3 regions of the Virgibacillus sp. Bac332 genome follow, and region 3 is predicted to be linked to each of the others. Evidence: riboswitches for the same ligand, from Rfam matches in the RefSeq annotation. Region 3 holds a riboswitch; each other region holds the start of a gene.
The links. A riboswitch is a leader RNA that binds a small molecule or an ion and turns the genes downstream of it on or off. The one in region 3 is predicted to bind S-adenosylmethionine.

Region 1 (8,364 bases), 1.4 Mb from region 3:
CAAGTCTTGAGCATAAGATTTACTATAAGTATAATAAAGTAATTCCTGATCATTTATCAAAAGAATTAACGGATGCTGCGAAAGTAGCATCGGACCTCGATTTACGAATGGAACAATTACATAATGAAGTGAACCATATAAAAGCACAGGAAGGTGAAGACAACGATTTACAATTATTAAAAATAGCTAATGAAAGCTTTGCACTTCCTCGTAAACTTCTCGAATCATTTATAAAAGAAACGAAATAAGCAAACTTCAACAATTCCGTTTCCATATACAGCGAAAAAAACCGCTACATGGTAACGGTTTTTTTATCTCCAAAATTTTATGCGCTATTTTATAAATGGAGGAGGTAGAGGGATTCGAACCCCCGCGGGCTGTTACACCCCTGTCGGTTTTCAAGACCGATCCCTTCAGCCAGACTTGGGTATACCTCCGTGACAACAAAATATAATATACCATGCATAAATAAGCTTGTCAATGACAATAATCCATTTCGGAAATTTCCGTCATTTATAGATGTGTATATTTGAATTCACTTCATACATGCTTATCACTAAAAACCTCTATAAACAAAGTGAAAGCTCAATTCAATAGAGAAATTACTGTATGCGGATAACCGAACACTCTGGATCCAAAAAGGCTAGTTGAATCGTTAAAAATTATGGAGGAAATGAGAATGTTATCTTCATTCCCCCATATTCCCATTATCCCTATTATGCTTGAGTTCTTTCAACATATTCTTCATAAATACGTGCATAGACTGCTTTATCGGTAATAAGCTTTAAAGCAGTAAATGCGGATGCCTTGGCTGCAACAATGAGAGCCTCATCAGCCTGCTTTGATTTAGCAGCTTCACGAAAGGCTACGGTATGACCAACTAAGTCACTAGAACCAATTTTAATATGCGGATGGATTGTTGGAACAACCTGACTAATATTTCCTGTATCTGTTGACCCCAACGTTTTTCTTTCTTCTGTGTTAACTGTCTCCCCTAATTCTTCGACGACTTCTTTAAAAACGTCATCAAAACTACGATTTATAATAAAATTATCGACCTCATTTTGAAATGGGGTAACCTTCAGCTGTGAACCAGTTGCTAAAGCCGCTCCTTCAGCAATCGACTTAACCCGATCAGTTACTTCATTTAATGTATTTCTCGATGCTGCTCGGATGAAAAATCGTGCCTTTGCATATTCAGGAACCACATTAGGAGCATGACCACCATCTGTAATAATTCCATGAATACGTACATCACTTGGTACATGCTGACGTAAAGCATTTATCCCGTTAAACAATTGGATCACACCATCCAATGCATTTATTCCTTCTTCTGGATGCGCTGATGCATGAGCTGGCTTCCCAAGAAATTCGAAATCTAATGGATCTACAGCTAAGCTTGGTGACGTTAGACTAGTTTCGGCACCTGGATGTACGATAATTGCAGCATCAAGCTGGTCAACAAGCCCTGCCTTTACAAAACTTCCTTTCGCACTGCCATTAGGTCCACCTTCCTCAGCTGGTGTTCCTAATACAACTAAATTCCCACCAATTTCATCAATTACTTTACTTAGACCAATTGCAGCAGCAATACTGGTGGCGCCTATCACATTATGGCCACATGCATGCCCAATTCCAGGCAATGCATCATATTCCGCTAAAAATCCAATGGTCCGTCCTTTAACTCTACCATGTTTCTTTGCGATAAACGCTGTTTGGTGCCCGGCTATATCTTTTTCAACGTCAAAGCCTTCCTCAACTAAAATATCTGTTAATGTTTTAGCTGCAAAGAATTCCTGATTTCCGATTTCTGGGTTCTCATGTATGGTATGACTAATCCCTATATATCTTTCTTTATTCGCATCAATATAAGTTGCAATTCGCTTTTTAAGTTCTACAATATTACCTGTAACGATAGTCATCTTCTTCACCTCTCTATATTATTATTTGTCTAATGTCCTATTTCATTTAATGGTACGAACGTTGGAATTGAATTTCCGTCTCTTTCTTTTTCTATAAAATTCGCAACATCCTCGGTTTGATAAATATCTGCTAATTTCTTCAACACTTCATCATCTTGATCCTCTTTTTGGACAGCGATGATATTTATATATGGCGTTGCTGTTTCATCTTCATGGTAAATGGAATCATCTAACGGGCTAAAACCTGCATCAACTGCAATCCCATTATTAATAATAGAAGCATCGACATCAGGTAAAACACGCGGTGTTTGACCAGCCACTAGCAATTCAAATTGAAGATTTTTTGGATTCTCAACAATCTTATCTAATGAACCATTGCCATCAAATCCTTCTTCTAACGTTATCAACCCTGCGTCCTGTAACAACAATAGACCTCTCCCCATATTTGTTGCCTCTTTTGCTAAGGCAATGGTTCCACCTTCTGGAATATCTTCTGGACGATCATGCTTTTCGGAATATAAGCCCATTGGAGCAATAACTGTTGTTGCAATTGGGGTTAAATCTAAATGATGTTCTTCAATAAAAGCATCAAAATAAGATACCGTCTGAAAAGCATTTGCATCGATTTCCCCCTCAGCTAATGCTAAGTTGGGCTGAACATAGTCAGAAAAACGAACGATTTCGACATCTATCCCTTCTTTTTTTGCTTTTTCTGCCACGTAATCCCAAATGGCTGTATCTGATCCACTAATCCCGACTTTCACTGTTGTAGCTGCATCACTACTCGAACATGCTGTGATAATGCTTGTCAATATAATCAATAAAAAACGGATGGTTATTCTTTTCATGCTGTTCTCTCCTTATTTTTAAATACGTTACTTAACGATAAATGCTTTAAAAAATAGCTAGAAAAAAGCGTTCAAATTAATAGTCATTACCGACGTCTAATTTTTTTAGAAATGAAATTGCCTGTAGATTGTAAGCCTTGAACCATAATAACGAGAATCCCTACGGTGATAATCATAACCAATGTATCAAAGCGTTGATATCCGTAAGTAATAGCTAAGTCGCCATGGCCTCCACCCCCTACTGCACCTGCCATGGCAGATGCACCTACGAGTCCAATGGTGGCAATCGTAATACCCAATAACAAGGAGCTAAGCGCTTCTGGAATAAGGAAGCGCATAATTATCTGTTTAGGTGTTGCACCCATAGCCTGTGCTGCCTCCATCACACCTGGATCAACCTCTAGTAGTGAATTTTCTATTAATCGAGCAATATATGGGCCAGCATATAAAATCATTGGAACAATAGCTGCCGCAGTTCCAATTGAAGTTCCAACTACCAAACGAGTAAATGGTATGACAGCAACCATTAAGATAATAAACGGAATAGATCGGAACACATTTATAATGGCATTTAATACGGTAAAAACTGCTTTATTTTCCCATAAATGACCTTTTCTTGTGACAACAAGTAAAATCCCTAAGATTAGACCAATTACAAACGAAAAAAGCAAGGAAACGCCAACCATTACAATAGTCTCCCATAATGCTTCCACAATTTGTTGACCATTAACTAACATCTGCTAGCACCTCCTTTACCGTTACCTTCTGTTGGTGAATATGCATGATAGCACGATTTATTTCATTTTCATCACCATCTAGTTTGACGATTAAATTGCCAAATGGTGTTCCCTGTAGCTCCGTAATACTGCCAAATAACACATTTACATCAACCGCATATTGCTTAGCAATTTCTGATAATAGCGGTCGTCCCGTCGATTCCCCAAGGAATACAATTCGATAAATTTTCTGACGTTGATCCAGCACTTTTAACAGCTCATATACGGATCTAGGAATATCATCATGCATCACAGACCGTACAAATTTATGTGCAATCTCTGTCTTTGGCTGTGCAAACACTTCGAATACGGAACCTGCTTCTACTACTTTCCCCTCATCCAATACCGCTACCTTATCGCAAATCTCGCGAATAACCCCCATTTCATGCGTAATAATCAAAATGGTTAGGTTATATTCTTCATTTATCTTCTTTAGCAGCTGTAAAATTGATTTCGTAGTTTCTGGATCTAGTGCTGAAGTTGCTTCGTCACATAATAATACCTTTGGCTTCGTAGCAAGGGCACGAGCAATTCCTACACGCTGCTTTTGTCCACCAGATAGTTGATCTGGATAATTATCTGCTTTATCTTTTAATCCAACAAACTCTAGTAGTTCTATAACCCGACGCTTCACTTCATCTTTTGGTACATTAGCAAGTAATAACGGCATCGCTACATTTGCGAATACTGTTTTAGCATTTAATAAATTAAAATGCTGAAAAATCATCCCGATGCTTCGTTTAGCTTCACGTAGATCCTTTGGAGAAAGGCTTAGCAAATCTTGATTATTAACCGTTACTTTTCCCGAAGAGGGACGTTCTAATAGGTTCACACAACGAATAAGGGAACTTTTCCCAGCACCACTAAAACCGATAACACCAAAGATTTCACCTTTTTCAATGTGCAAATTCACATCGTCTAATGCCTTTATTTGTTGTTGCTTTCCATTATAAATTTTACTTACACGTTCAAACGTAATCATGATGTATCACTCCTTTATGTCTGTACTAAAAATGCCTCTTCAGTTAAGAAGAGGCATCCATATACTATCCTCTTCTTATCTTTCAAGCTCTTAGCTTGCTGGATTTGGCACAGTACTTCATAGAGTCTGTTGCCGAGGTTTCAAAGGGCCAGTCCCTCCACCTCTCTGGATAAGAAGTTACGCTATAAAATTTTGTTCCGAATAAAAAAATCCCTCCTTGTTTGTAAGAAGAGATTTCCATATCTATTGGCGCTCTCTTCTTATTTTCCAAGCACAAATGACTTGTTGGATTTGGCACAGTACTTTGTAAAGTCCGCTGCCGAGGCTTCAAAGGGCCAATTCCCTCCACCTCTCTGAATAAGAAGTTTATATTTTGTAATTGATATATACAATACTACGCATGCGACATCCTGTCAATTACTATTTGAAAATTTTTTATAAACCTGTCATTTATTTTTCTAACCGTTTATTGCTTTCCTAAAAAAATTCTGTATAATTAGTCATAGTGATAATGATTCTCATTATCATCAATGGCGAAGGAGGTAATTATAATATGCAACATTTAGATATTACAGATGTAACTATTGTTGGTGGTGGACCAGCAGGTTTATATGCATCTTTTTATAGTGGCATGAGGGATTTATCAACTCGTATTATAGAATATCAACCAAAGCTTGGTGGTAAGGTACACGTATATCCAGAGAAAATGATTTGGGATGTAGGTGGATTAACTCCTGTAACTGGAGCTACCTTAATTGATCAAATGGCAGAGCAAGCATTGACATTCGATCCTGAAGTCATTCTCAACGAAAAAGTTACAAAAATAGAGAAAAATGAAGATAACCTATTTGTATTAACTTCCCATTCTGGTAATCAATATTTAAGTAAAACAGTAATTCTTGCAGTTGGTGGCGGTATATTAAATCCAATTAAAATTGATATTGAAGGTGCAGATCGATTTGAGGTAACAAATCTGCATTATACCGTACAAAGTCTTGAGCATTTCAAAAATAAAAACATTATCATATCTGGTGGGGGAAACTCAGCCATTGATTGGGCTAACGAATTAGAACCAATAGCTAAGCAGCTACATATGGTGCATCGTAAAAATGAATTTACAGGACATGAAGCACATATTTCGCAAATCATGAATTCTACAGCTAACATCCATTTTAATTCAACCATTGAGAAGTTGCATGCTAATGCACAAGGCGATCAAATCGAAGCCGTGGAAATACGAAACCACGAGACAAATCAAGAAGAAGAAGTGAAAACAGATGCGCTTATCATTAGCTATGGCTATGAACGAGAATTAACGTTTATTAAAGAAAGCCCTTTAAATATTGAAATAGAAAGGGATTTCTTTGTAAAAGGAACCTCGAAATCAGCTACTTCCATTGAAGGTCTTTATGCAGCTGGTGATATCCTATCGTTTGATGGGAAGGTACACTTAATTGCTGGAGCATTTGTAGATGCAGCGAATGCCGTTAATCAAGCAAAACTATTATTAGAACCTGATGCAACAGCAAAAGCAAGGGTATCTTCACATAACGATAAATTTAATTCAAGAAATAAAGCGCTATTAAGGCATCTATATCAAAAATCATAAGCTAAGGAGATTGAAAATGATTAAAAAATTGCGCTTACCAGTTTTTCTAGTTATTCTTGCTATCTTCTTATCAGCATGTGGTGGTAATAATAGCTCAGAAGAAGAATCAGAAAATCAAGATAGCAATGAAGATAATAATAAACAAGAAGAAATGCGTAGTTTTGAAACCGCTAAAGGGAATGTCGATATACCAGTTAAACCAAAACGAATTGTCACCGACTACTACGGGGGCGAACTACTGTCCGTAGGTGCAAACGTAGTAGGTGCTGAACCAACAGCATTTGATAATCCATTTATATCAGATTTATTAAAGGATGCAACAGATGTTGGCTATCCACTCAATGAAGAAAAAGTATTATCGCTAAAACCGGATCTAATCGTCGTTATGTATGATGATAATTACGAGGCATTATCTAAGATCGCTCCAACCATTCATATCCCATACGGTACTACATCCGATGTAGAAGAAACCGTTAAGCTATTCGGTGACATCACAGGTAAGCCGGATCAAGCAGAAGCATTCCTCACTGACTTTCATAAAAAAGGAGAGGAAGGTCGTAAAAAATTAGAGGGTGTTATCGAGCCGGATGAAACATTTGGCATTTATGAGCTTACAAACAAAGGGGAATTGTGGACCTTTGGTGATAATTCGGGTAGAGGTGGACAAGCCTTGTATAATGCGCTCAAATTAAAGATGCCAGAGAAGAACAGTGAAGGAGAAAGTACGAAACAGCTTTCTCTAGAGGTACTCCCTGACTATGCAGCTGATTATATGTTCTTAACCACGTATGACCCTGAAAATGAAGGGACAGCTTTACAAGACTTGAAAGATTCTGCTGTTTGGAAAAATTTACAAGCTCATAAACAAGATCAAATCTTCTATAATGACTTTGATATTTTTTATCGTTACGACCCAATTGCAGTAAAGAAACAAATTGATTTATTCGTTGAGATGATTATCGAACGTAAAGAAAATCAGTAATCAAGTAAAACAAACTACTTGTTGGTCACTTACCAGCAAGTAGTTTGTTTAATATAAAGATGGACTACTCCAAGATTTCTAGTATTTCTCTGTTTTCCATGTGAAAAACGTTTTTACTTTCCTCATGGCTTTGGATAAATGCTTAGCTCAAAGAAACCGACGATAACAATACAAAATGCGGTAAATACATAAATACTGAATGCTAACAAGGTAAAGGTTTTTTTAAAATTTATTCTTGTTAAACTAATTAAACCAAAAAGTGTACCAAGAAAGGGTAGTACACCAAAGAAGATATTCGTAAGTCCCGCAACTTCACCGAAGGTTAGTAAAAAAATATTTAAATAGGCTAATGTAAGCAATGCACATATAAAAGACGCGATACCAAATTTCGTTTCTCTTAATTTTAGTCGTTTCTTTTTTTCTTTTCTATGAAATAAACTTACCAATTCCATAATCGCACCTCCCCTATATGAATCGCTCGAATTGCTTCATTTTCTTGTAGTTTTAATATCTCTTTTGTAGGTCCTGTAAGTACCCCGGCATAAACATGAATCCCATGGTTCATTAAATAACTAATCCGATCATTCAGCTCTAATGATTTTGCATGGGAAATGGCTACCGCTTGATCTTCATATTTTTCTAGTAAATGAAGACTATCTAAGAATTGTGCTTCATTTGATTTTGAATTATTGTACGGTGACCAAGCATCAGGATCTGTTTGGGCAGGATAACCGATTGGCGCCAGATATCTTCCTTCTAGATCTTTACCTGTGGATTCTAAACCAGTATCTATAGCATACCATCGCCATTCCACATCCATTCCATCTACGATGTCTGGCATTTCATCTGGGTTTGTAAGTTTATTTAGTGAGACATATATTTCAGAAACAGTTCCTTCTGGCAGTTTTTCAAGTGTATCCCAAGCTGTATTATCTCGATTCGTAATCGTTGCTTTAGGGTGATATAGTTTTTTTGTATCAAAATATGGGATTCGCTCTTTCGGAGATTCTGTAATATAGTTTCGTACTGGCATTTTTGCATCATCGAATAGATATTTGACCTGCCACTCCCCTTGCTTTATATCCTTTTTGCCAATTCGTTTGAAAAGATCCATCTGAACTTGAAAATGAAATAAATTAATCTGCTCCTCTATCTCCATTTCTTCAAGACTAACATTTGGCTCCGTGACGTAAACTGTATTAATTGCAACATCTATAAGTTCTTCAGCCTTATTATTCACGCCAT
Region 2 (8,364 bases), 1.4 Mb from region 3:
CCTTAATCATCTATATGGGTATTAGCATCTTACTTGGTAGTTTTATTGGTGGCTATGGATCGCAATTTATGAGTAATGGCGGAGTAAACCTTGTTTACGGTATTCTTGCTACCATAGCAGCTGTCATGATGTTCGTACCTAAAAAGGGAATTGATGATATTCCGATGGATCAAGTGAAATTTAATAAATGGCTTGCAGCATTTCTCGCCTTTTTAGTAGGTATCGGTGCTGGTATCGTTGGTGCTGCTGGAGCATTTATCTTGGTCCCGATTATGCTACTTGTATTAAAGATACCGACAAGAATGACAATTGCTACTTCCTTAGCTATCACCTTCATTTCTTCTATTGGTGCAACGACAGGAAAGTTGTTGACAGGACAAGTTTTATTCATTCCAGCAATTCTTATGATTGTGGCAAGCTTGATTGCTTCACCATTGGGAGCTAATTTTGGGAAAAAGGTAAATACAAAGCTTTTACAGTGGATATTAGCAATTCTTATCTTAGGAACAGCCATTAAAATTTGGTTGGATATTCTCGGATCATAAATTAGTTTACGCGATACGTTATTGAATCGATATAATTACTGATTTATCCCACATATAATTGGCAGTATAGACCCATTTCCAGCAAAAAAGTGAAACCAATATGGATAAGTGGGAGATAAACAAAATCTCCCAACTGATTGAAGTCTCACTTTATTTGGTTAGTCTTTCAATTTGATGAGAAGTCTGCTCTCCTAATTCCGATGCAGCATTATATAAATATTTTAAAACAATGCTACGTATTTCAGGAGAAATTCCAGTGAGATCCCTAGCGAGATTAGTTACTAAATGTTTTTGTTGTTGCACTGGGAGAGAGTTATAATACGCTCCAGCCTGTGCAAAGTCATCTTGCTTGGGGGTTTCCGACCTGGCAAGCCTACCTTCCACATACCTGTCACTGCCACTCGTAACAAGGTCGCCTGGCCACCAATTTTCTTGATGGTTGATCGGAATTTTACGGAAATCGGGTCCGATTCGTCTGCGCTGTGAATCCCAGTAAATATTAGCTCGACCCTGTAGCATTTTATCGTCCGATAACTCCGCACCTTCTAAAAGGTTAGAAGGTGAAAAAGCGATCTTTTCCACTTGCTCCATATAGTTATCAGGATTTCGATTTAATACCATTTTTCCAACAGGCAACATTGGATATTGCTGCTCATCCCAGACCTTTGTATCATCTAACGGATCGAAGGGAAGCTTATCTGTATCAGCAGGGTCCATTAGCTGCACGTATAGACCATATTCTACAGTCTTTCCAGCAGCGATTGTATCATATAAATCTTGACCAGCGATATCCGGGTTTTCACCCGCAAGCTTTGTTGCTTCACAGCTATCTATATATTCTACTCCCTCAAAAGGAATCCAATGGTATTTTATGTAATGTCTTACTCCTTTAGCGTTTTTCCACACATAAGTGTTCACACTATGTCCCGGTAGATGGCGAAGACTTTTTACCGTTCCTGCGTCAGAATAAATTCTAACAACAAAATGGGTGGACTCAGGTGCTCGAGCTACAAAGCTCCAGAATCTTTCAGGATCAAGTAGATTATTTTTGGGCGATGGCAAAAAAGCTTTGATGGATTCTGGAAAACGAATCGCATCCCGGACAGAGAAGACCGGAATATGATTACAAATTAAATCAAAAATGCCGTTCGTTGTATAGAATTTCGTAGAAAATCCGCGAACGTTTCGGGATGTATCTGGTGTGCCTTTTGTGCTTACAGCAAGCGAAAACCTTACTGCAACGGGAACTTTATGACCAGGGGATTGTAAAAAGGAGAGTTTTGTATACTCAGACATTGCATTTATTGTCTCAAAATAGCCAAATGCTCCGAAGCCTTTTACATGTACTGGTCGCTCTATCACTTTTTCATGTACAAATGATTCAAGGGTTTCATGAACAATATTATCTTGTTCTAGAACAGGACCTCTTTTACCAACAGTCTGTGAGTGTAGCTTTGCAGGTAAATCCTCTGCCCACTTTTGAGCTTTGTGAGATGTTTTAGAATGTTTATCCTGCTGATTCGATTTCTGTTTATGGACAGGTGATTGATTCGAATTAGACTTATTTAGAGAATTATTATGTTCTTGATTAAACCAACCATTATTACGATCCATTGTCGTACCTCCCGTGTTTGCATGTTCATTCTCGATGTTACATTATTATGTATGTAGATTTTTAGATAATTATGATTTCATTCCCTAGGAATAAAAAAATCTCGGACAACATAAATCCATAAGCTTAAAACAGCTTACTTGAATAACCAGAATGAAAAGGAGTAAGCTATTCACGTAGTAATTTTAAAAATATATGTTGTTAATTAAACGTATGCTATAAGAGGAATTGTAATAATATTTGTTTATGTTGCTGTTGAGAAAGGGGAGTTGAATGTGATGGATTACTTTTTATCGTTACATCCAGTAGTACAAGCTACAATTGCGACATTATTTACTTGGGGAATGACAGCACTTGGTGCGGCGCTAGTCTTCACTACAAAGAACTTTAATCAACGACTGATGGATGCTATGCTCGGATTTGCAGGAGGAGTAATGATAGCGGCTAGTTTTTGGTCCCTTCTTTCGCCTGCATTGGATATGGCAGAAGCTAGCGGAACAATTGCATGGATTCCAGCAGCTGTTGGATTTATGCTAGGAGGGCTATTTCTTTGGAGCATTGATAAAGTACTGCCACATTTACATCCAACCTCTCCAATGAAGGATGCGGAAGGCATACATCCCACTAGAAAAAAGCGAAGTACGCTTTTAGTTTTGGCAATTACGTTGCATAATATTCCAGAAGGCTTAGCAGTAGGGGTTGCATTTGGGGCAATTGCAGCAGATTTATCAACATCGACTATCACAGGTGCAATTGCTCTAGCAATAGGTATTGGTATTCAAAACTTCCCGGAAGGTTTAGCTGTTTCTATGCCACTTCGCAGAGAAGGTATGTCAAGAAGGAAGAGCTTTATGTACGGGCAATTTTCAGGTATGGTGGAACCGATTGCAGGAATAATTGGTGCAGTTGCTGTTACCTTTATTCAACCATTGTTACCATATGCTCTGAGCTTTGCAGCCGGGGCAATGATATTTGTGGTAGCAGAAGAAGTAATTCCTGGTTCGCAGGAGGAAGGGAACAAAGACCTTGCTTCCATGAGTTTAATGATTGGTTTTACTATAATGATGATTTTAGATGTGGCCCTTGGTTAATTCCAAATCAAAACCACCAGAGTAGTTAGAACTGGTGGTTTGCTCTGTGGCTGAAAGCCTCTATTATCGGCGCCTCAGCCTTAACTAAATGGCTAGCAGGTTCTTTTTTTTAGCCATACTATATCTACCATATTTGCCTTGTTTGTGCATGTCCACTAATCCTTTATGTGAACCACAACTGGTACCCATTTACGTATACTATTAATCAACCATATATTTGCGCAATTTTTAATTTCTTCTATTCTAATTTTTCGTTCTGAAATAATGTTATCATCTAAAAGTTTTTGACGAAATGTCCCCGGTAATAAGCCACATTCAAGGGGGGGTGTATAAAGACCACCATTTATTTCAACAACTAAATTTCCGATTGTAAATTCAGTTAACTCGCGCTGTTCATTCCACAAAAGCACATCAAAAGCTTCAGGGAATTCATTAAGGAAAACCTGATATATGGATCGATGGGTTGTCTTATGATAATAAAAGACATCCTTCTTGTTAATTGGGTATTTCGCAAGCTCCACCTTAGCAGGAGAAGCAGGCAACGTCGTTACATCCTTCTCAGCAGATATGGTTATATCTCCTAGGTTAGAAATAACCAATCGTACTCTAAAGGAACCGATACTATGTTGATTGGCGGTTTCTACCAGTAGTTTATAAAGCTTGTCCCGATGAAGTGGTATTGAAAAGTATGCTGCAGATTTTTCTAATCTGTTCATATGGTAATCGATTAGATAATATTCACTATCTATAAGGGAAATAGTTTCTAAAAGTTCCACTGATGATTGAGCCTTACTAAGAAATAATGCTTTCGTTAAAATCTCGGTATATTCTTCATCATCAGTCGAATCCCAAGTAATACCACCGCCTACCCCGTATAGTGCATTACCGGTTGTATTATTTACTAGGACAGTACGTATCGGTACATTAAAAATTGCCTCTTTTTCCGGGGTAATATAACCTACTGTTCCACAGTATACCTCTCTTGCCGAATCTTCTAGCTGATTAATTATTTTCATCGTGTTAATCTTAGGTGCTCCAGTAATCGAGCCGCAAGGGAATAATGCTCTAAAAATGGTAGTAATATCACTATCAACTTCAGCTTCTACAGTAGATGTCATCTGAAAAACGGTTGGATAACGTTCAATTGCAAAAAGCTTCGGAACCTTAACAGTACCAGGTTTTGCAATTAACCCTAAATCATTTCGTAATAAATCTACGATCATTACATTCTCTGCTCTGTTTTTATCAGAATGGTAAAGCCAATCTGCAAGTTGCTTATCCTCCTGCTGTGAATTGCCTCGTTTAACGGTACCTTTCATTGGTTTTGTCGTTATCTTGCCATCCCTTAAATGGAAAAATAATTCAGGGGATGCAGACAGAATCGAATGGTCTCCAATGTCCAGATAGGCTGCATAATTAGCTGATTGCGCTTGTGCCAATTGTTGAAAATAACTTCGAGTATCACCGTTAAATTGGCTCTGTAGCCGGACTGTGTAATTAACCTGATAGGTGTCTCCGTTCTCGATATGTTGCTTTATCATTTTCAAATTTTGTTGATAATCTTCAAGGGAAGTTGTAGGTTTCCACTCTGTTAAATGAAAGGCTTTAGTATCAGCCATTATTTCATCTGATGGCTGAGCGAAAATACCGAACCACAATAGTGGCAAGGTACTACAGTTGTTTACTTGCTGAGCCGGATCAAAGGCAGGCGCTGCTTCATATGCAAGGTATCCAGCTGCATAGTAACCAGCTTCGATATACTGTTGAATAGATTGCATACAAGGTATTACTTCTTCTAACTTTGTAGTGGTTATAATAGTAATGGGATCTTTAAAGGTCATGGGCTGTTTATTACCTAAATGATTGGCAAAGTCAAAGAATAGGAGTGGTTTTTTTGGCGAATGCATCTATTTGTCCAACCTTTCGTGTGAAAAAGTTCTCTAATAACTGTAGCCCTTGTTCGGATAGTATTGCTTCAGGATGAGCTTGAATTCCTTCTATTGGATAAGTTTTATGGCGAATTGCCATAATCTCACCTGTAACTGATTTTGCGCTTATTTCAAAGCAAGAAGGTAGGGTAGCCTCCTGAACAATAAGTGAATGATACCTTGTGACAGCTAACGGATTTTTAAGCTTTTTGAATATACCTTTATGATCATGGGTAATCATTGAAACCTTACCATGCATTGGTTGTTTGGCTTTTACAATACTAGCACCAAAGGCTTGAGCAATCGTTTGATGCCCTAAACAAATTCCAATTATTGGATATAGCGTATACAGTTTTCTTACAATCTCTAGACATATACCTGCAGAAGCCGGGTTTCCAGGTCCAGGAGAGAGCAATATGCTAGATGGGTTTAATCGTTTAATGTCTGCTATTGAGATTTCATCATTGCGAGCGACATATACTTGCTGGTTTAGCTGCTTCATATATTGTACAAGATTAAATGTGAATGAATCATAATTATCGATGACTAATATCATGTAGTTACCTACTCTCTTATAAACACTTCATGCGTTATTATAGCAAATGTAGGTTAATAAGCATATGTATCCACTTCAATTAATGCTTGTTTTAAATCCTCTATTAATTCATTTGGTTGTTCAATTCCAACTGAAAACCGTAGCAGTTGGTCGTCAACACCACGCTTTATTCTTTCATCTCTAGGTATGTCAGCGTGAGTTTGTGTTGCTGGATAAGTAATAAAACTTTCCACCCCTCCTAAACTTTCAGCAAAAATGATAAGCTTCAAACTTTGAAGGAAAGGATCTATCCATTTACTTTTTCGTAAGCGAAAAGATAACATACCACCTCTTCCTGGATATAGAACATTATCAACCATTGGATGCTCTTGCAAAAAGGATACGATAAGCTTTGCATTGGCTTCATGTTTTTCCACCCGAAGCGCAAGTGTTTTTAATCCTCGAATTAATAGCCAAGAGTCAAAAGGTGATAGCACAGCACCTGAAGCATTGTGGTAATTGGCTAATTTTTCAGACAAGGATTTACCTTTTGCCACTACTAATCCAGCGAGTACATCGTTATGACCACCAATGTATTTCGTGCCACTATGAATGACGATATCAGCCCCTGACTCAATTGGCCGTTGAAGTAGCGGGGTCAGAAAAGTATTGTCAACAATTAATAGTACATTATATTGGTGCGCTAATTCCGCAACTTTTACAATATCTATCTCTTGCATTAGGGGATTTGTAGGTGTTTCAATAAAGATTGCTCTTGTTTTCGAGGATATCAGTCGCCGCGTTTCTCCGTCATTCTTGAAATCTGTATATGTTGTCTGAATTTGATATGCAGCGGCGTAATGCTCTAATAATCGGTACGTTCCTCCGTATACATCACTCGTTACAATGAGTTCATCCCCAGCATTAAAAAGAGAGAATACTAATTGAATGGCTGCCATTCCAGAACTGCAAGCATACCCACTGTCAGCGGATTCCAATTTAGCGATTCCTTCCTCTAGTAAGGTTCTTGTAGGATTTTTCGTTCTTGAGTAATCATAGCCTGATGATTGTCCCAGTCCGTGGTGCTGGTAGGCAGTTGACAAATAAATAGGTGCGCTAACTGCTCCAGTAGCTTTATCACTCTTATTTCCTAATTGTACTAATTCTGTTTCAATGCTTCTTCGTGACATAATATCCATCCCTTCATTCGATGAAAAAAGCCTCTTCTAATTAAATAAGAAGAGGCTTACATCATTCGGTTACTCTTCCTATCTGCATGCTTTCGAGCATCTGGAATTGGCACAGTTCTCTTTATAAGTCTGTTGCCGAGGCTTCAAAGGGCCAGTCCCTCCACCTCTCTGGATAAGAAAATAGTTTATGTAATTTTTAAAATAGATTACAGTTGTTTTTGCTATTTGTCAAGGGAAACTTAGGGATTTACTCCAATGTACAGTTTACAGCATTTAGATAACATGGTTTCATCTGAAGATAAGTGGAAAATAATAGCAGATACGAAATATCGCAAGAAATAAATTAGTTAAAACATTCTAAAAATTAGTTGACTAATTTTTCGAACTAATCTATACTATTAATAACTTCACAGGAGAAACTATTTGGTTAAATACTGGAAAAATATAATAAATAGTAAAAAATCAATGGAATAAGCCATTTAATTCTGGTTATTAATTACATGATGTTAATAGGTGATCAAATGAAAATTAAGAATCAAGATTTTTTAAAAAAAGAAAATAGAAGTTTAGTCTTAGAAATAATTCTTAATCAAGGTCCGATCTCACGTGCCGAAATTGCCAAACAAACGTCGATGAGTCCTACTTCTGCTTCTCGAATTGTTGCATCATTACAAGAAAATAAGCTAATAAGAGAGATGAATATGTCTAGCGAAGGAATTGGCAGGAAGGCCACTTATTTTATTCCAAATGAACATTCTGTATTCTCAATTGGTGTTGAAATTGACCAGAAAGTTATTCGGATCGGTTTAATGAATTTTATAGGAAAGTTAACCATTCTGAAGTACTTTGACTATCAATCAATAGATCCAGTGGCAACAGTTCAATTTATAGCAGACCATATATTACAAATGATTGACGACGAAAATCTTACATCGGATCAAATTGCTGGAGTTTGTATTGGCTTACCAGGACTTATTGAGAATGACAAAGGTGAGGTGAAATTATCTGCGCAATTTGATTGGAAAAATATCCCTTTACAAGAGATGGTTGAAGAGAAAGTAGGCTTTACCGTATTCGTGGACAATGAATTAAAATTGAAAGCGCTTGCTGAGTATATTAGTGATCCTGAACCAAAAAAAGCGTATATGGCAATGATTGGTTTTGGTAGTGGGGTAGGTTCTGCGTTAATAAAGAAAGGAGAAATCTATCGAGGTGAAGGAAACTTCTCAGGAGAAATCGGACATACTATCGTTGATCCTTATGGAATTTATTGTCCATGTGGGAATTTTGGCTGTCTCCAAACGTATATTGCTGAAAAGTTTTTGTTAGATGAAGCATCTAAAACAAAAGAGATTGAAAATATTCAGGCCTTAATCATTGAATATGAAAATGGAGAAAAGTGGGCAAGAAATATAGTTGATAAAGCAATTACCTATGCAGCAATTACGATTAATAATGTTGTT
Region 3 (8,364 bases):
CTCTGTGTTGTACATATAAAAGCTTGCTCTCGCAGTTGCTGTCACATCAAGCCAACGCATTAATGGTTGCGCACAATGATGACCTGCGCGCACAGCAATTCCTTCTGCATCTAGAACCGTTGCAGTATCATGAGGGTGAACATCCTCTAGATTAAACGTAACCAATGCAGCCCGTTTTTCTGGACCATAGATCTTTATTCCATCTATTGTTTTCATTTGCTGCATGGCATAATCAGCTAATTTTTGTTCATGCGCAGTAATTTCCTCCATACCGACTTGGTTAAGAAAGTCAATTGCTGCTCCTAAACCGATAGCACCAGCGATAATTGGTGTTCCCCCTTCAAATTTCCAAGGAAGCTCCTTCCAGGTGGAATCATAAAGGTTTACAAAGTCAATCATTTCCCCACCAAATTCAACTGGCTCCATATTTTCAAGTAGTTCTTTTTTTCCGTACATAACACCTATCCCTGTTGGTGCTCCCATTTTATGACCAGAAAATGTATAAAAATCGCAGTCCAAATCTTGAACATCAACCTTCATATGCGGGGCACCCTGTGCACCATCGATCAGTATGACGGCACCATGATCATGCGCAATTCTTGCAATTTCCTTAATTGGATTCACAGTACCAAGTACATTAGAGATATGAGTTATAGCGACAAGTTTGGTTTGATTTGTTACTGTTTGCCGAACAGCATCCAAGCTAATCGTGCCATCCTCCTGTAACGGAATATATTTTAATGTAGCACCTGTAGCTTTAGCAGCCTGTTGCCAAGGAATGATATTACTATGATGCTCCATTGGCGTAATAACAATCTCATCCCCTGGCTTTAGATTTGCTCTTGCATAACTGTATGCAACAGTGTTAATTGAAGTAGTAGTTCCACGTGTGAAAATCACTTCAGCTGTACTACTCGCATGAATAAAACGTCGAACTTTTTCGCGTGCCCCTTCATAAGCCTCCGTTGCTTTTGTTCCCAGTGTATGCACACCACGATGTACATTGGAATTATAGTTTCGATAATAGGTATCTACAGCTTCAATAACAGCTTTTGGTTTCTGTGAAGTTGCTGAAGAATCTAAATAAACAAAAGGATGACCATTCACTTCCTGATTGAGTATCGGAAACTGTTCTCGAATGGCCTTTACATCCATTAGTAAACCTTCCTTTCAATTACCTGCGTTAATTGATTTTTTACAGCTTCAATTGGTAATTGATTTACAACTGGAGCCAAGAAGCCATGTATAATTAAACGTTCAGCTTCCTCTTGCGTAATTCCACGACTCATAAGATAATATAGCTGAATTGGGTCAACTCGACCAACAGAAGCAGCGTGACCAGCTGTAACGTCATCTTCATCTATTAAGAGAATTGGATTCGCATCTCCGCGAGCTTTTTCACTTAGCATAAGTACACGAGATTCTTGCTCCGCGTTTGCTTTAGAAGCACCATGCTCAATTTTACCAATTCCATTAAAAATAGAAGTAGATTTATCTTTCATAACGCCATGCTGTAAAATGTAGCCCTCGGAATTCTTACCAAAGTGAACAATTTTCGCAGTGAAGTTTTGTGTTTGATCACCACGGCCGACGGATACCGTTTTGGCATTAGAAAGTGAATTTTCACCAACTAAGTGTGTGATATTCTCAGAAACGGTATTCCCGTCATTCATCTGTCCTAATGCCCAATCAACTGTTGCATCACGATAAGCAACACCGCGACGATTATTATATGCCGTTGTTCCATGAGCAAAGTTATCCACAGCACCAAAGGAAATTTTCGCATTATCTTGTGCAATAACCTCTGTTACTACATTAGCAACTGTAGCTTCCTTCTCATTATGTGAGAAATAATTCTCTACATAAGTTAACGAACTACCCTCATCAGCTACGACAAGTACATGATTAAATAACGCTACTTCAGGATCTTCCTGCCAAAAAATAGTTTGTAGAGGAACTTCTACTTCAACGTTTTTCGGAACGTATACAAAGACCCCACCATTCATTAAAGCAGCATGTAATGCAGTTAAGCGATGTTCATCAATTGATACTGCATCCTTCATATAATAGCGTTTCACTAGATCATCATGCTTCTGCAGCGCTGTAAAGATATCTGTAAAAATTACTCCTTTATCTTTCAATTCTTTGCTTAGTGTATTATAAGCAACCGAATGGTTTCGTTGAATTAAGAGGTTTTCTGGAGCATTTTCCTGATCCAAGAATTCCTGAAGTTCATTTGGAAGTTCTTTTAGCGACTGAATAGCAGCACCAGTAGCCGTGTGTTTAAACTGGCTAAAATTCCATTTTCCAATTTTAGTTTTATCAGGCTTTGGTAATTCTAGAGCGTCCGCTTGTTCTAGTGCTTGAAGGCGCAATTCCAGCATCCATTCCGGTTCATTTCTTTCCTTGGAAAACTGATCAATATATTCTTTATCGTATGGCAGCTTTGTTTCAACAGTCATAGTAGTACCCCTCCTTACTTACGCTTTTTGCTCAACAGTTTCGTCTTCGATACCAAGCTCTTCTTTAATCCACTCATAACCTTCAGCCTCAAGGCGTTTCGCTAACTCTGGTCCACCAGACTTAACCACTCGACCTTGCATCATTACATGTACTTTGTCAGGTGTAATATAGTTCAATAGACGCTGATAGTGCGTAATAATTAAGCAACCGAAGTTCTCATCACGTAGCCTGTTAATACCTTTTGATACAATCTTAAGCGCATCAATGTCCAATCCAGAATCAATTTCGTCTAGAATTGCGATTTCTGGTTTTAATAGTAATAATTGAAGGATTTCATTACGCTTCTTCTCTCCACCGGAGAATCCTTCGTTTAAGTATCGTTGTGCCATGTTTTTATCAATGTCAAGATAGTCAAGCGCACTATCCATTTCTTTAATGAAATTCATTAATGAGATTTCATTACCTTCACCACGGCGAGCATTTATAGATGAGCGAAGGAAATCAGAAGTAGTTACTCCACTGATCTCACTTGGATATTGCATAGCGAGGAATAGCCCAGCACGAGCACGTTCATCAACTTCCATTTCTAATACATCTTCACCATCTAATAGAACAGACCCTTCTGTAATCTCATACTTCGGATGTCCCATAATTGCAGAAGCTAATGTAGACTTCCCTGTACCATTTGGTCCCATTACTGCGTGGAATTCTCCACCTTTTATTGTAAGGTCTACACCTTTTAATATTTCTTTATCCTCAATTGAGACATGTAGATTCTTAATTTCTAATGTTGATCCTGCCATATCGATACCTCCAAATACAATTAGTTTTATTGTTACTTTGAAATGAATGCAAGATTCATTCTCACTTTATTCTCATTACAATCTTAAAGCATTTAGAATTTATTATCAACTCTTTTAAACAGAGTCAGTATTGTATAATAAATCCTTTATTTAATAGGATATCATGCATACCCAATTATCATCAAAAATAAAAGGTACGTATGCTTATTGTACATACGTACCTTTTATTTTCTCATCTATATTTCTAAATAACGCTTTACTTTCTCAGTCGATTTCATTATTTTTTCATGAGTCCGTCATACTCAGCAGCAAAATGCTTACACTTCTCATGCTCTTGCTGACGCTTTTTTTCAATTGCCAATCGCTTTTCTAACTTTCTTTCATACTCAGCAAATCCGATATGATGCGTCTGTTGCATAGCCTTCTCCATTTCAGAAGTGTAATTCATTTCTATTCCGCTATTGATAGGGAATCATCCTTTCTTATTTTATGACAATAATAAGGTTAACACAGAGGTGATTCCCAAAACAAAACGAATTTAAACGTATTATTCAGTTTATTGATCAGTATTTAACGGTTATTTAAGCCAAATAAACATCCTCATACAGTTTCTACTGATAACGCACATATACTCCCTATTCTTCATAAAAGCTATTACATCAAACTGCTGGATCAATGTCTTGTTGATATTCACTTTGTTAAAAGTAATTTTTTTAAAACGTTAGTCTGCTTATTTTTTGTCGCCAACAGGTACGACTGCACCTTCGTATTCTTCTTCAATAAACTTCTGAATTTTTTCAGAATGTAGTACGTCTACAAGTTTATTTAATGCTTTATTGTCCTTATCCTCTGCTCTTACTGCGATAACATTAACATATGGTGAATCCTCATCTTCTATGAATAATGCATCGTCAGTTGGGATTAACCCTGCACCAATAGCATAATTTGTGTTTATGACTACTAATGATTCTTCATCTGTTTCATAAATTTCTGGTAAAAGTGCTGGGTCATAATCTGGTGAAAACGTTAAATTCTTAGGGTTTTCAGTAATATCATCAAGCGTTGCTTCTGATGTCTTTACTCCATCTGCCAATTTTATTATCCCATTCTTTTCAAATAAACCTAGTACACGACCACGATCAGACACAGAATTACTTAAGACTACTTCTGTTCCTTCTGGAATCTCCTCTATACTCGAAATGCCTTTGGAATAGACACCAATGGGTTCAATATGAATTCCATCGATATAATCCAACTTATATCCAGTATCACTTATTGTTTGCTCTAAATACGGAATATGTTGAAAATAATTAGCGTCTATTTCTCCATTAGCTAAGTCATCATTCGGTAATACGTAATCCTCATATTCAGTTATTTCTAATGTAATGCCTTCTTCTTTTAATAATGGCTTAGCCTCTTCAAGAATTTCAGCGTGAGGTGTGCTAGAAGCGCCTACTTTAATCGTATTTGCATCGGAGGAAGCTTCATCATCTCCGCCGCATGCAGCTAACACAAATCCTAAACTTATAATAATTAACACGGATAACCACAATTTTTTCATTTTATTCGCTCCTCTTAACTTGTTCATTTTATATCGTTCTTATCTTTTGTCTAACTTTCTTGATACATAATCGCCAATAAATTGAAATAGAAAAACAATGCATACAATGATGATGGAACATATAAGTACAACATCAAAGTCCCTACGTTGAAAGCCAGAGTAGTAGGCGTAGCTGCCTAATCCACCTGCACCAATTGCACCTGCCATCGCTGTATAACCAATTAATGCAATAGCTGTTACCGTAATACCCGAGATCAGTGCTGGCATTGATTCAGGTAACAATACTTTAAAAATAATCGTACTGGTCTTTGCTCCCATTGCCTTTGCAGCCTCAACGACACCTTTATCAACCTCTCTCAGTGCTATTTCTACAAGCCTTCCATAAAATGGAGCTGCACCAATAATTAATGCTGGTAACGCCGCGTTTGGACCACGGATAGTTCCAATTAAAAAGTTAGTAAACGGGAAAAGCAACAAAATCAATATAATAAAGGGAATAGCTCGAAATACATTTACTACCGTCGCTATAACAAGATTTAATAACTTATTCTGCCAAATTCCACCTTTTTGAGTAAGGAATAGAAGCAATCCTAACAATAACCCAATAATAAACGTTCCAACTAAAGCAATGATCGTCATATAAAAAGTCTCATAAGTTGCTTCTATAAAATCTTCTACTTTAATATTTGGTAATAAATTAGTTAGCATCGTGGATAACCTCCAATTCTACGGAGGTTTCTTCACGAACAAACGAAATAGCTTTGTTCATATCTTTTTCATTACCGTCCATTTGAATAAATAAGGTTCCATAGGCACCAGCCTGTGTTTGCGTTATTTTCCCTTGTAAAATGCTAATGTCCACACCATATTTTTTTATAATTTGACTAATTAATGCGTCGTTCGTTGTTTCTCCAACAAAATGAAGTCTGATTAGCTTTCCATTTTGATAACGGTTCATAACATGTGATATATCACTATCTTCCTCGTCAGACCCCATAATTTGTTTGACGAACTTTTTAGTAACAGTTTGCTTTGGATGTAGAAACACATCGAGTACATTCCCTTGTTCTACAATCTTTCCATTTTCCATAACAGCAACTTGATTACATATTTTTCGAATCACTTGCATTTCATGTGTAATAAGAATAATAGTTAACCCTAAATTTTTATTAATATTAACAAGTAAATCTAATATTGCGTTCGTCGTTTCTGGGTCAAGTGCCGAAGTTGCTTCATCACATAATAAAACCTTTGGCTTATTTGCCAAGGCACGTGCAATACCGACTCGCTGCTTCTGACCACCACTTAGCTGGGCGGGGTAGGATGTTTCTTTTCCCGTTAACCCAACTAGCTCAATCAATGTTTTTACACGATTATCCCTTTCCGCTTTAGGAATCCCAGCTATTTCCAAAGGAAAAGCAATATTATCGGCAACAGTTCGCGACCAGAGCAAATTAAAATGCTGGAATACCATCCCAATATCTTGCCTTACTAATCGAAGTTCTCGTTTATTTAATGTCGTAATTTCCTTGTCATTCATTGTAATTCGACCACTGGTTGGTTCTTCAAGGCGATTTAATAATCGAACGAACGTACTTTTACCCGCTCCGCTATAACCAATAACACCAAAGATGTCTCCTTGATCAATCGAAAGGGTCAAATTATCTACAGCTGCTGTATTGCTTTTGTTTGAAGTAAAGACCTTACTCAAACCCTGTATCGATATCACACGTAATCCTCCTTTTATTTACATACATTTGTATTATGTCCTTAAATACAATTAAAAACGCCTTTCTGTAAGAGAACAGAAAGACGTTTGTTTGCCTTTTCGTCCCCTCATCTATCAAAGCCTAGGCTTTGCAGGAATTAGCACCTTTCAAGCATGATAGCTTGAAGGTTGCCGCGGTTTCATAGGGCCAGTCCCTCCACCGCTCAAGATAAGAGTTTTCAACTATTTAATTACGATAAAAGATATATTAGCATGCTGTATAAACAATGTCAACGATTTTCAGCTAACTATTCTTAAACATTTCCGGCTTATAATCTAATAAATATCGATAAATATTAGGTATGGAATGAAATGCGTACACTTTTTCTACAATTCGATTATCCTTCTTAACAACAAGACACGGTACACTTTCTATTTGATTATCCTGCATAAATTCTGGATACAAGGATGCATTCATCTCATAAAAAATGTCTTCTTGATGTACAGACTCAATTTTCTTTAGCATGGACCTTGCTAAATTGCACGTACCACAAAAAGGAGTAAATATATAAAGAAGGTAGTGGTCTCTTTTCAAAAGTTCGGCTGTAATTTGTTGCAAACATATCACCTTATTTAAACTAATTCATAGTGCTTGCTAAGTCCTACCCATTACTTTTACACCTTGTTTAGATTAAGAAAATCGGATTAACAGCGATTCGTTTACTCACTAATACTTGAGCTAAAATATTTTCAGGAGTTGTTGCCACTTCTCGATATTCACTACTAACATAGATGTGTTCTGCATGTGGTAGTTCTCTTGCCAATTGCTTTCGCAGTTTTTGGCCTGATTCATCCTCATCTACTAAAATGTAGACGTCTTTATCATCTAATGCGTAATCCTCTAACATTTGATCGAATCGTTCAACACCTAATGTTCCATTCGTACATATAATCGTTACATCGTCAGTAATAACCTTTCTAATTTGCTTTTTATCTGTTAAGCCTTCTACGATAATAATTTTTTCTAATTCGTCAGTTATCATCACATAGCACTCCTCAGTAAATCAAGCGGAAGGTTTTAATATCGCTCACTTCTACTATGTTATCAGTAGTTGTCTTTTCGAAATGTGAGTTTCCTTTATTATATGATGAAATGTAGTTATTTAGTGATACGTCCAATTCGTAATGTTGAGCAATTAGTATAGCTGTAAAAACATGGCTGATTCCAACCAAAGGTTGTTTATCAGCCATTTATTTTTCTGATATGCAATTAGTCTTGATTTACGATCTCATCATATGCATCAGCAGATAATAAATCATCAAACTCTGTCTCTTCAGATGGTTCAATCACGACCATCCAAGCTTTCTCGTAAGGAGATTCATTTACGAATTCAGGGCTATCCTCTAGCTCTTCATTCACTTCAATAACCTTACCGCTAATTGGAGCATATAATTCAGAAACTGTTTTCACTGATTCTACACTACCAAATGGTTCATTTACTTCTAATTCATCACCAGGTTCAGGGAGCTCTACGAACACAATATCTCCTAATTCATCCTGAGCAAAATCAGTAATCCCAATACGAACTTTTCCATCTTCTTTTTTTACCCATTCATGTTCTTTTGAGTATAATAATTCTTTAGGTACGCTCAAACTATCCCCTCCAATATGTAATTCACTTTTACTATACAAGGTATACGCGCAATTATCCAGTATTTCTTTTTAACTTTTCATATTATTTGTTCATACGGTTTTTTCCAAAAGTCCATAAATACATGTCTTATTTTGGACGTTTCTTTATGTCTGTTATTTTACGTAAGTCTATCCT

Region 1: it holds a riboswitch for S-adenosylmethionine, as region 3 does, so the genes downstream of both, D9782_RS04900 (methionine ABC transporter ATP-binding protein) here and D9782_RS20560 (methionine ABC transporter ATP-binding protein) in region 3, are expected to answer to the same signal.
Region 2: it holds a riboswitch for S-adenosylmethionine, as region 3 does, so the genes downstream of both, D9782_RS13180 (methionine biosynthesis PLP-dependent protein) here and D9782_RS20560 (methionine ABC transporter ATP-binding protein) in region 3, are expected to answer to the same signal.

What each region holds. Positions count from the first base shown of each region.
Region 1 is NZ_CP033046.1:1,042,158-1,050,521, reverse strand. Features, by position in the region: gene D9782_RS04925 (GTP pyrophosphokinase) at 1-248, shown strand, start outside; tRNA gene D9782_RS04920 (tRNA-Ser) at 345-437, opposite strand; gene D9782_RS04915 (M20 family metallopeptidase) at 717-1,922, opposite strand; gene D9782_RS04910 (MetQ/NlpA family ABC transporter substrate-binding protein) at 1,952-2,770, opposite strand; gene D9782_RS04905 (methionine ABC transporter permease) at 2,857-3,507, opposite strand; gene D9782_RS04900 (methionine ABC transporter ATP-binding protein) at 3,497-4,528, opposite strand; SAM riboswitch class I at 4,601-4,704, opposite strand; SAM riboswitch class I at 4,786-4,892, opposite strand; gene D9782_RS04895 (NAD(P)/FAD-dependent oxidoreductase) at 5,082-6,137, shown strand; gene D9782_RS04890 (ABC transporter substrate-binding protein) at 6,154-7,119, shown strand; gene D9782_RS04885 (hypothetical protein) at 7,242-7,571, opposite strand; gene D9782_RS04880 (anti-sigma factor) at 7,559-8,364, opposite strand, start outside.
Region 2 is NZ_CP033046.1:2,767,254-2,775,617, forward strand. Features, by position in the region: gene D9782_RS13155 (sulfite exporter TauE/SafE family protein) at 1-545, shown strand, start outside; gene D9782_RS13160 (catalase) at 696-2,159, opposite strand; gene D9782_RS13165 (ZIP family metal transporter) at 2,436-3,248, shown strand; gene pabB (aminodeoxychorismate synthase component I) at 3,404-5,155, opposite strand; gene D9782_RS13175 (anthranilate synthase component II) at 5,121-5,732, opposite strand; gene D9782_RS13180 (methionine biosynthesis PLP-dependent protein) at 5,786-6,901, opposite strand; SAM riboswitch class I at 6,977-7,080, opposite strand; gene D9782_RS13185 (ROK family transcriptional regulator) at 7,402-8,364, shown strand, end outside.
Region 3 is NZ_CP033046.1:4,178,788-4,187,151, forward strand. Features, by position in the region: gene D9782_RS20535 (cysteine desulfurase) at 1-1,155, opposite strand, end outside; gene sufD (Fe-S cluster assembly protein SufD) at 1,155-2,462, opposite strand; gene sufC (Fe-S cluster assembly ATPase SufC) at 2,481-3,266, opposite strand; gene D9782_RS23215 (YuzK family famiily protein) at 3,544-3,714, opposite strand; gene D9782_RS20550 (MetQ/NlpA family ABC transporter substrate-binding protein) at 3,997-4,827, opposite strand; gene D9782_RS20555 (methionine ABC transporter permease) at 4,867-5,535, opposite strand; gene D9782_RS20560 (methionine ABC transporter ATP-binding protein) at 5,525-6,556, opposite strand; SAM riboswitch class I at 6,661-6,771, opposite strand; gene D9782_RS20565 (thioredoxin family protein) at 6,840-7,163, opposite strand; gene D9782_RS20570 (toprim domain-containing protein) at 7,222-7,578, opposite strand; gene gcvH (glycine cleavage system protein GcvH) at 7,806-8,189, opposite strand.